DNA from 2 places in the Desmospora activa DSM 45169 genome. Region 2 is predicted to be linked to the other one. Evidence: predicted binding sites of a transcription regulator. Region 2 holds the regulator's gene; the other holds the start of a gene.
What was found. Region 2 encodes LexA, which represses DNA repair genes until DNA is damaged. Its sites were predicted from a motif close to CGAACATATGTTCG; they were not measured.

Region 1: C8J48_RS12365 (YhjD family protein) is a predicted target of LexA. The motif match lies at 1,686-1,699, and genes of this name have one in related genera.

The regions. Positions count from the first base shown of each region.
Region 1 covers NZ_PZZP01000001.1:2,570,366-2,575,486, reverse strand. The annotation lists gene C8J48_RS12375 (ABC transporter ATP-binding protein) at 1-911, opposite strand, end outside; gene C8J48_RS12370 (CBS domain-containing protein) at 1,198-1,629, shown strand; gene C8J48_RS12365 (YhjD family protein) at 1,745-2,143, shown strand; gene C8J48_RS12360 (hypothetical protein) at 2,183-2,377, shown strand; gene spoVAC (stage V sporulation protein AC) at 2,639-3,115, shown strand; gene spoVAD (stage V sporulation protein AD) at 3,126-4,160, shown strand; gene C8J48_RS12345 (SGNH/GDSL hydrolase family protein) at 4,157-4,807, shown strand; T-box leader at 4,889-5,121, shown strand, end outside.
Region 2 covers NZ_PZZP01000001.1:1,339,922-1,345,042, forward strand. The annotation lists partial or broken gene C8J48_RS06660 (zinc-binding dehydrogenase) at 60-1,055, shown strand; gene C8J48_RS06665 (class I SAM-dependent methyltransferase) at 1,102-1,725, shown strand; guanidine-I (ykkC/yxkD leader) riboswitch at 1,927-2,026, shown strand; gene C8J48_RS06670 (DMT family transporter) at 2,080-2,409, shown strand; gene C8J48_RS06675 (DMT family transporter) at 2,409-2,726, shown strand; gene lexA (transcriptional repressor LexA) at 2,783-3,409, opposite strand; gene C8J48_RS06685 (NAD(P)H-dependent oxidoreductase) at 3,579-4,160, opposite strand; gene C8J48_RS06690 (hypothetical protein) at 4,294-4,755, opposite strand; gene hemY (protoporphyrinogen oxidase) at 5,011-5,121, opposite strand, start outside.

The DNA.
Region 1 (5,121 bases), 1.2 Mb from region 2:
GTCACTTCCAGATATTTGTCCTCCAGCGTTTTGGATAGCGAATGGATGGCGTAGACACGGACTTCCGCTTCCACTAAGCGAGTGTTAAGTTTAGGTACTTGTTCCCGTGTCAGTGTAATCTCTACACCGCGAGAGGTGGATTCAGGTTGTAGTTCGGTAAAAGAGCGGATCACTTCCAGCGCTTGTTCAAGTGGCTCCACTGTCCAAATAGTCGTCAAGCGGTCATTGACGTCAGAAGTTCCTACAAACTCTTCCACCCGCTTCACATCGATCAACTTGCCTTGTTGAATAATGCCGATGCGGTCACACATTAACTCCATCTCCGACAAAAGGTGACTGGAAACCATCACCGCCAATCCTTCTTCCTTCGCCAAGCGTCGCAAATGATCCCGAATCTCACGAATGCCGGAGGGGTCGAGGCCGTTGGTCGGCTCATCCAGGATCAAGATTTTGGGAGAATGAAGAAGCGCCTGTGCCAGCCCCAAGCGTTGCCGCATCCCCAGGGAGTAGGTTTTTACTTTATCGTGAATCCGTTGTTCCAATCCCACCAGCTTTACCACTTCGTCGATCCGTTCCGGCCCCACGTTGTCACACATACGGGCATAATGAAGCAGATTTTGATATCCGCTCAGAAATTTATATAATTCAGGGTTTTCCACAATGCCGCCGACATGGCGAACCGCCTCTTCAAAATCTTTTTTTAAAGAGGTACCCAAAATGCTAACCTCTCCTTCACTGATGGACATTAACCCGACCAACATCCGAATCGTCGTCGTTTTACCGGCGCCATTGGGGCCGAGAAAACCGAATACTTCACCGGGGTACAATTCCAGACTGACGCCGTCTACAATCGTTTTGTTTCCAATCCGTTTTGTCAGGTTTTGCATACGTAATACCGGTTCTTGGCTCATAACAAACCTCCTGTTTTTAGTGGGAAATGGGTGATATCCTCTGCCGGTTCACATGACGAGAATATCCATCATATCAATCGTGACGCCAGTATATTTGATTTCGTCTTGTACAACGGGTGTACATAGAAAAGAGCGGGTCTCCCTCGGTTCGGAGGTGTACGCTTTTCCCGCTCATCTATGTTAAACGTCCCTTGTCCTCTTCTCGTTTCGATCATTCTCCTCCTGTCGCTCGGTATAAAAATCCTTTTGATGGAAAACCATAACACCAGAAAAGGAGGGTGAATACATGAGTCAATTAGGTGAAATCATGTCCACCAATGTCGCATCGGTGTCGCCCCAAGATCCGATTCAGCAAGCGGCTATGTTGATGAAGCAGTATAATGTGGGTATTATTCCCGTCGTAGAAAACGGGCAGCTGCAAGGTGTGGTGACGGACCGAGACGTAGTCCTACGCTCTGTCGCCGATCAAAACGGCGCCTCACTTACGGTGGGTGACGTTATGACAAATCAGAATTTGATCACAGGTTCCCCTAATATGTCGGTGGATGAAGCTTCCCAGCTGATGGCACAACATCAAATCCGTCGTTTACCGGTAGTAGATAACAATCAGTTGGTGGGAATTGTCGCCCTAGGCGATTTGGCGGTTAGACAGCAACATTCGGATGAGGCGGGACAGGCACTAGCCAATATCTCCGAGCAAGACAATATCCAAATGTAACACCAAAGGATCGAGCCCTCGCTCGATCTTTTTTTCAAAGTATTACCAAGGGATTTCGAACGTGTGATCGCATATAATGAAAAGCAGTATTATAGCGGAGAGGGGATGGAGACGGATGTTATCGGCTCCGGATGAGTATCGACAGTTTGCCCGTTCCATCAAGCGGGTGGTACTGATGGATGTCCTTTACCGTGCCCTCCAGTGTGATATCCGTCAGTTGGAATTACAAACGTTTAAGTTAAAACAGAGCGTGTTACAAACACTTTCCTACACATCGATACAAGTGGAGCGCGAGTTGCAAGGAGCGAAGCGACAATTGCGTCAAAGTGGCGGCCATATTATCGAGGTGAAACAAAAACGTGATTACCGGGAAGTACGGGCCCGCTTTCGCGGCTTTATCTACACCCAGCGCTTTTTTAACGAGTGGATCAAAGCGGAGTGTGAGGAGTGGTTGGTGCGTTTGTGGACGGGGAAAACTACCAGTCAAACTTTTTCCGCCTTCCGGTCAAGCTAAAAGGGATTCAACTTGTAAAAAGGAAGGGGGAGTCCCAGTATGGGTAGGCGTAATTTATGGACGATCTTGATGGGACTTTTCATCAGTCTTATCGGTGTTTCCTGTTTATACTGCGGTGAAAAGGCACGATCTAGACATCAGATGGAAATGTGCTGTGGATGGGGGATTCTTGGCTTCGGATTAGCCCATATTTTGATGGGGGGCATTGTCACCGTGATCGGAGGAAAGCGATAAAACCCCACCGATGGAGTTTCACTTTAGGAAATGCGAGCGACTCTAGGACGCAAAGCGAGACCCGGAGCGAAAACGATCAAGGCGAGACTTGTGCTTTGGCGTGCATGGAGCGGAGACGGATAACTACCCGACCGTCCCGCGACTCGTTTATCAGCAGCCTGAACCCGCCGATGCGGGTTTTTTGTGTGGAATAATCGCATAAAACCGTGCGGTTAATCGAAGGATAAAGAAGGGAATTTTGGCGCGATTGGAGGGATGATCATGGATACCAGTCAACAATCAGCACAAGAACAGGCACAACAAAAACAGCAACAGCAATATCAACAACTAGCTAAAAACTACCAACCGAAACCGCCGGTTTTCGTCAACTGTATCAAAGCGTTTTTGGTGGGGGGAGCGATTTGTTTATTTGGACAGTTGTTGCAGCTCATGTATATACGATTGTTTGACTTTCCGCAGGAGAAAGCCGGGGATCCAACAGTGGCAACATTAATTTTTATCGCCTGCTTAATGACCGGTTTTGGTGTTTACGACAAAATCGGGCAATGGGCCGGGGCGGGGACGGCGGTGCCGGTAACAGGATTTGCCAATTCAATCGCCTCTGCCGCCTTGGAGCATCGATCGGAAGGCTATGTTCTGGGTGTAGGAGGAAACATGTTTAAACTGGCGGGAGCTGTAATCGTATTTGGAGTTGTAGCCGCTTTTTTCATCGGCATCGTAAAGACGTTGATCAGTTAGGGGGAATAATATGGCTTCCAAACGAGTGGGAAAGCACACATGGTCCTACAGCGGTCAAGTGCGAATATTGGCGGGGGCAGCGGTGGCCGGACCCAAAGAAGGCGAAGGGCAGTTGAAGGGAAAGTTTGATCATACTTATCCTGATTTATATGCAGAACAGGACAGTTGGGAAAAAGCGGAGCGAAAAATGATGGAGGATGCCGTCAACAAGGCGGTAGAAAAAGCAGGTCTACAGATGAATCAGATCGATACTTTTTTGGCCGGGGATTTGTTGAATCAAAATATTAGTGCATCCTTTACCGCACGGCAAAATCAGCTGCCTTTAATCGGGATGTTTGGTGCCTGTTCCGCTTCCATGTTGACCCTGTCTACCGGTGCTGCCCTGGTGGATGCCGGTTTTAGCGATCATGCGGTGGTTGCGGTCAGCAGTCACAACGCCACGGCGGAACGACAGTACCGGTATCCGACGGAGTACGGAGGACAAAAGCCGCCAACGGCCCAATGGACGGTGACCGGATCAGGGGCGGGTGTGGTGGGACGAGGAACGACGGGTCCCATCCTCCGTTATGCGACTATGGGGAAAGTGGTGGATATGGGTGTGAAAAATCCTTTTGACATGGGAGCGGCGATGGCACCTGCCGCTGCGGAAACGATTGAAGTTCATTTTCAGGATACGGGTTTGACCCCTGCGGACTACGATCTGATTATAACCGGTGATCTGGCTGGTGTGGGTCATCCGATCGCTACGGAACTGTTGGCGAAAAAGGGGTTAGAGTTAGGCGATATCTTTCAAGACTGTGGCCTGATGATTTACAACGATGAACAGGAATCCTTCGCCGGTGCCAGTGGATGTGCCAGCAGCGCCTTGGTGATGTATGCACATATTTTGGAGGAAATGAACCAGGGGCGATTGAGCCGGGTGATGGTGGTAGCCACCGGTGCGCTGATGAATCCGGTCTCTTATCAACAGGGAGAATCGATTCCCTGCATCGCCCATGCGGTTACATTGGAGACTGATGTTGTGTCGGGAGGGGAAAAAGGATGAATCCGATTACCTATCTAGCATTAGGAGACTCGTTGACAGAAGGAATCGGCGCCTCCGGTCCCGATCGGCATTTGGTGGCGCAATACTTTACACATATGCGCAACAGCGATCAATGCCGTGTGATCAACATGGGCATCTCCGGCCTTACCTCGGCGGAATTGTGCCACTTGGTGCAATCCCCTGCACTGGAAAAGTTGATACCGCGGGTGTCTCATATTACCGTCACCACTGGTGGATGTGATTTTATCGCTTGGTATGAGGGAGAGGGAGTCAACTTACCTGGGCTAGCCCGCACCATGAAGCGGGTGGTGAAGCAAGTGGAACAACTGTTGTCTCATCTGCGCCGTCTCAATCCGGAGGCGACGATTGAGATCTTGGGATTTTATATGCCTGTGCCTGCCTATAAGCATAGCGTTGCCATCGCCAGCCGTGCGGTTCGTACCCTCAATCGTGCCTATCGTTATTTATCCAAACGATATGGGGCCGTCCTAATCGACCCGTTTGAACTGTTTTTCAATCGAATCGATTATTTTGCGGATGAAGTTCATCCCAACCAACAGGGTTATGATGCGCTGGTACAGTTGTTTTTACAGACACAGGAATCAAAAGTTGCATCACCGACCACGGATGATCCGATCTATACCTAGGGTGGAGGGATTTGCGGAAAATCTCCATTGACAGGACAAGGGGTGCCATGTTACTGTTATCCACAAATCAAATTTTCACACTTAGACGCGTTGAAGGGGCAAAGTAGTCAGCGGAAATCCGATCCCAGAGAGCCGGTGGGGGTGCAAACCGGTATCGGACCGTTTGGTGAATTACACCTTGGAGCGTGAGATGAACCGCTTATGTTTAGGGTTGGTCACTCCGGCTTCCGCCGATATCGGAAGATGTACACGAAGTACGTGCTGGAGTGGAATCGATATCGATTCAAAAAGGGTGGTACCGCGAGCAAACCTCG
Region 2 (5,121 bases):
ATCGATCTAAATCAGTGGAAATATTTATCGGCTGATACATAGCGATAGGAGGTTTTTATATGAAAGCAGTTGTTCATCAATCTCCAAAAGGATTAGCTGAGTTAAAGATAACAGAAGTAACCGAAAGGGAAGCGGGCATGGGAGAGGTGAAGGTTTCTCTAAAGGCTGCAGGACTCAATCATCGCGATTTGTTGGTACAGATCTGGGATCGCCCCACAGATGATGCGGTCATCCTCGGGTCTGACGGGGCGGGAATTGTGGAAGCCGTTGGTGAAGGGGTCAGCAAAGTAAAAATCGGTGATGAAGTAATCATCAACCCCAGTCTCGGCTGGCCTTAGAATGGCGATGCACCGCCTGCAGGGTTTGAGATTCTCGGCGTTCCGACTCCTGGAACCTTTGCCCAAAACATAGTTGTCCCTGAGGAAAACGTAGTGAAAAAGCCGGATTATCTCACGTGGGAAGAGGCGGGTGTGTTACCCCTGGCGGCCTTGACCGCTTTTCGTGCCTTGTTTACCCGAGGGCAATTGAAAAAAGGGCAACATCTCCTCCTTCCCGGCATCGGAGGTGGAGTAGCTACCTTTGTTCTGTTAATGGCCAAAGCTGCTGACGCTCGGGTAACCGTCACATCCCGCAGCCAAGAAAAACGACAACAGGCGCTGAAGCTAGGAGCCGATGCCGCCCTTGACAGCAAAGGGGATTGGAATGAACAGATGAGAGGGGAGAAGGTGGATCTGGTGATCGACAGTGTGGGTCCGGCCACCTTCCACCAATCGATCAACCAACTTCGCGACGGTGGTCGTTTGGTCAACTTTGGAACGACTACCGGGCCAACGGTGGAAATTCCGCTATTTAGCCTATTTTACAAACAGATTAGCCTTCTTGGCACGACCATGGGAAGCAACGAAGAATTCCGGAATATGATCCGTTTTATGGAGCAGCATCAATTGCACCCTGTTGTTGACAAAGTGTATCCGTTGTCGGAAGCCGCCAAAGCGTTTAAACGGCTGGATGAAGGAGAGCAATTTGGGAAGATCGGATTACAAATTGGAGAGTAATGAATGCTGCTTAAAAAGCAGTAATCTTTGCAAAGGGGGGTCCATTGTGAGTGAGCTAAGGAGTAGGCTTCGACACGCCTACGCTCAGGAAGCTCAGATGAGAGACACCCGCTACAAGCCGGAGTGGAAGAAGCGGGAACGACAACGGTTTGCATCTTTGTTGAAAAGGGAGGAGCCTGTTCGCCTGTTGGAGATTGGTGCGGGTACAGGCCAGGACAGTCTCTTTTTTCACGAGGAGGGATTTGTCACTCTTGCGATAGATCTTTCCCCGGAGATGGTGGCGAAATGTAAAGAGAAAGGCTTGGATGCGCAAGTGATGGACGCCACCCATCTCCAATTTCCTGATAATTCGTTTGATGCGGTTTGGAGCTTCAATTGCCTCCTGCACCTACCCAAGCGAGAGTGGAATTCAATGTTAGCGGAGATTCGTCGGATATTGGCTCCGGGAGGATTATTTTATCTGGGCGTTTACGGGGGAAGGGATAGCGAAGGCATTTGGGAAGAGGACCACTGTAATCCAAAGCGCTTTTTTGCTTTCCATACAAATGATGCCTTATGTGAACGAGTGGAACAATACTTTCACATCCTTGATTTTCGTTCCTTCCGCCCAGAGGGCCAAGTGTTGGACCTTCAAGCCCTGACGCTGCAAGTGAAGGGGGAAGGCGATTAATGCCCCTTTTTTTCGATGTGTGAACTGTGGGATTCGATTGAGGAGAAATATCCAAACATAAAAAGGTAGTTTTTGAACGCAGTGGACACAATCCGATGTTTGAAGTCATTTGATGCTCAGTTATTAAGGTGGATTCACGGAGACGATTAGGTGCCTTGCGTTTACCGTCGCTTCTCTGATAATATAGATTGAACTGTATAGCAAACGGTTTTCTAGGGTTCCGCAGCGTATTCGCTGGACTGGTCCGAGAGAAAACGCACAACAACGGTTGTGTACACGGAGGGACAAAAGCCCGGGAGGATATCCTAATGGTATCTTCTCGGGCTTTTTATTTGATAAATGGGAGGGATGATCGTGAATCGAAGTTGGTTAAAAGTATTCGTTGCTGCTTTCTTTGAGGTTTTTTGGGTAATCGGGTTAAAATATGCCAATGATTTCTATGCATGGACGGGAACGGTGATCGCGATTATCATCAGCTTTACTTTTATGATTATGGCTGGACGCTCTTTGCCAACGGGAACGGTTTATGCCGTTTTTGTCGGCTTGGGAACAGCGGGCACCGTCTTTGCAGAGATCGCTTTTTTTGGAGAGCCGTTTTCAATGGCGAAATTACTGCTGATTCTGTTGTTGTTGGCTGGTGTTACTGGGTTAAAGTTAATCACAAAAATGGAGGCCGAAGGGTAATGGCATGGGTGTATCTCATTTTAGCCGGTCTCTTTGAGGTTGTCGGCGTCACCATGATCAATCAACTGCATCAAAATCGGGACTGGCGATCGTTTTTACTGTTGGTGCTGGGGTTTGGAACCAGTTTCGCTTTGCTTGCCGTGGCGATGAAAGAATTGCCAATGGGAACGGCCTATGCCGTTTGGACCGGGATCGGTGCAGCCGGGAGTGCGCTTGTAGGGATGGCGATATATGGAGAAGCGCGAGATGGCTGGCGCCTTTTCTTTCTCGCGCTGATTCTGATTGCGGTGATCGGGTTAAAGGTCGTCTCGGGCTAACCCCAAAAGTCCGGTTCGTACGTAAAAGGAACCGCATCTGCAGTTCCTTTTTGCCTTTAATGTAATTCCCGGAACAAGCCGACGACTTTACCCAGGATCGCTACCTCCGGTAAGAGGATCGGTTCCATCTGGTCGTTTTCCGGCTGTAGGCGGATATGGTCCTTTTCTTTGTAAAAACGCTTGACGGTCGCTTCTGTATCAGGGGTCATGGCTACAATGATATCGCCGTTATCTGCAGATTGTTGCTGACGGACCAGGACAAAATCGCCGTCCATTACACCGGCGTTAATCATACTGTCTCCACGGACGGACAATAGAAAAGCGGAATCCTCTTGACCGACCATACGGCGAGGGATCGGAAAGTAATCCTCAATGTTTTCCACGGCGGTAATCGGCTCACCAGCGGTCACTTTCCCCACCAACGGAACCATTACTGTATTTGCCACCAAATCTGGCCGATTGGCTCTGTCTTCATCCAACACTTCGATGGCACGTGGTTTGGTAGGATCGCGGCGAATAAGTCCCTTTTTCTCCAGACGGGAAAGGTGTCCATGGACGGTTGAGCTGGATGCAAGCCCGACGGCCTCTCCGATTTCACGGACGGAGGGAGGGTATCCTTTTTCACGCACCTCCTGTTTTATATAGTCTAAAATGGCTTGTTGCCGAGGTGATAGTTTTGACAAGACATTCATCCCCTTTCCTTTTACTTCAATCACCATTTCAAAATTAACTCCATATGATTTCCTCCAGTATATCATGAAGATACACCGAGAACAAACATAGGTTCGAATTTCTACATAATAATCCCCCTTTATGTAGAAAGGGGGATTATTATTGCTTGGCGGCAGCAGACTATCTAACTTGTCCGCCCAATTTCTCAGCCTGTTCCAGCCATTGTTGAATCTGTTTTTCAGAAGCATGTCTAACGGAACATAGATTGGTAAATCGTACGGGACGAATGCCGCAAAATTGCAAGATCATCCGCTTGAAGCTGCGATGAGCGGGCATTCCGTTTATCCAACGATAATACCAGTAGGGGGCATCCATGGTTACGAAGACCCTGGCTGTGCGTCCTGTCAATAGGCGTTCCCAACCGCGTCCCTGTGGATGATACTGAAAAGCGAACCCAGGCAAAAAGACACGATCGATAAATCCTTTTAGCAGAGCGGGAGGCATGCCCCACCAGACGGGAAAGATCCATACGATATGGTTCGCCCATAGGATTGATTCCTGAGCGGTTACCAAGTCTTTTTCCAAAGGCACCGGTTGTTTGTAGCCATAAGCCAGGTTGGGGTCAAAGTCGAGCTTTCCAAGCTCCAATACACGCACCTGTCGGCCAGCAGCCTCGGCACCCCGTTGATATGCTTGGGCCAATGAGGATGAAAGGCTGTCCGAATGGGGATGAGCTTGAATAATTAAAATACGTTGGGGCAATCGGACTCCTCCTCCATAAGTGTTCCTCAGTCAGGGGCGTCAATCATGGCCCATTTCACCCTTTATTATATAAAAAAATGTTGCTCGAAGCACCTGGCCTTCGGGCAACATTACCATTTATGAAAAAAGCTTATCATCGGTATTCGATATAAGTGATTTCTTTTTTTAGCTCTCCCAATCCTTCCATCCCATGGAGGATGATAACAGGAATGATATCATCTTTGGTTGAATCGGATAAGGCGATGTTAACCAGTTTAATGTCATGATACACAAATGAAAAGTCGATGCGATGATTGGCATTACCGCTGTTAATCTCCTGATCTATCTTGCGCAGGTCGTTGCTCAATTGATTCAGTTTCTTGACCAATCCCTTTTTTCTCTCTTTGTTCAGTTTGTAGTTGGAGTAAAGTTCAATTGTCATCTTATAGGTATCCGCGATCTCGTTTAGAAGATATTGGCCCTTTTTATCTTTAAAATGCTGGATATACGACTGTGTCTGTTTTTGCTGATAGTATTGGTCTCCCAGCAAAGTAACACCAATAATGACAAGATAGATGAGCAAGGATCGCAGCAATGGTTTCCATTTGGCACGCACGTATTCCCCTCCCGTCTGTAGACGGTTTGTACCATATATATGGACAGGGGAGGAGGCTTATACCTTTTTGGTGGGTGAATCGAAGTGAGAAGACTTTATGACATCTGCACGACACACTCCATCTCTACATAGGCAGAGGATCGCTTGCCGGAGGGAACCACTTTACCTACTCCTTCCTCGCCCGACAACCCAAACGAAAAAGAATCATCTTAAGAAAAGGAAAACCGCCCCGGCGATATCGCCAGGGCGGTTGCTTTATCGTTGTAGGAAAGCCAAAGCATCATGGGCAGCGTGTTTGCCTTGGTCGATACAGTCGGGAATCCCAACTCCACTATAAGAAGCGCCCGCCCAAAAGATGCCGGGAAG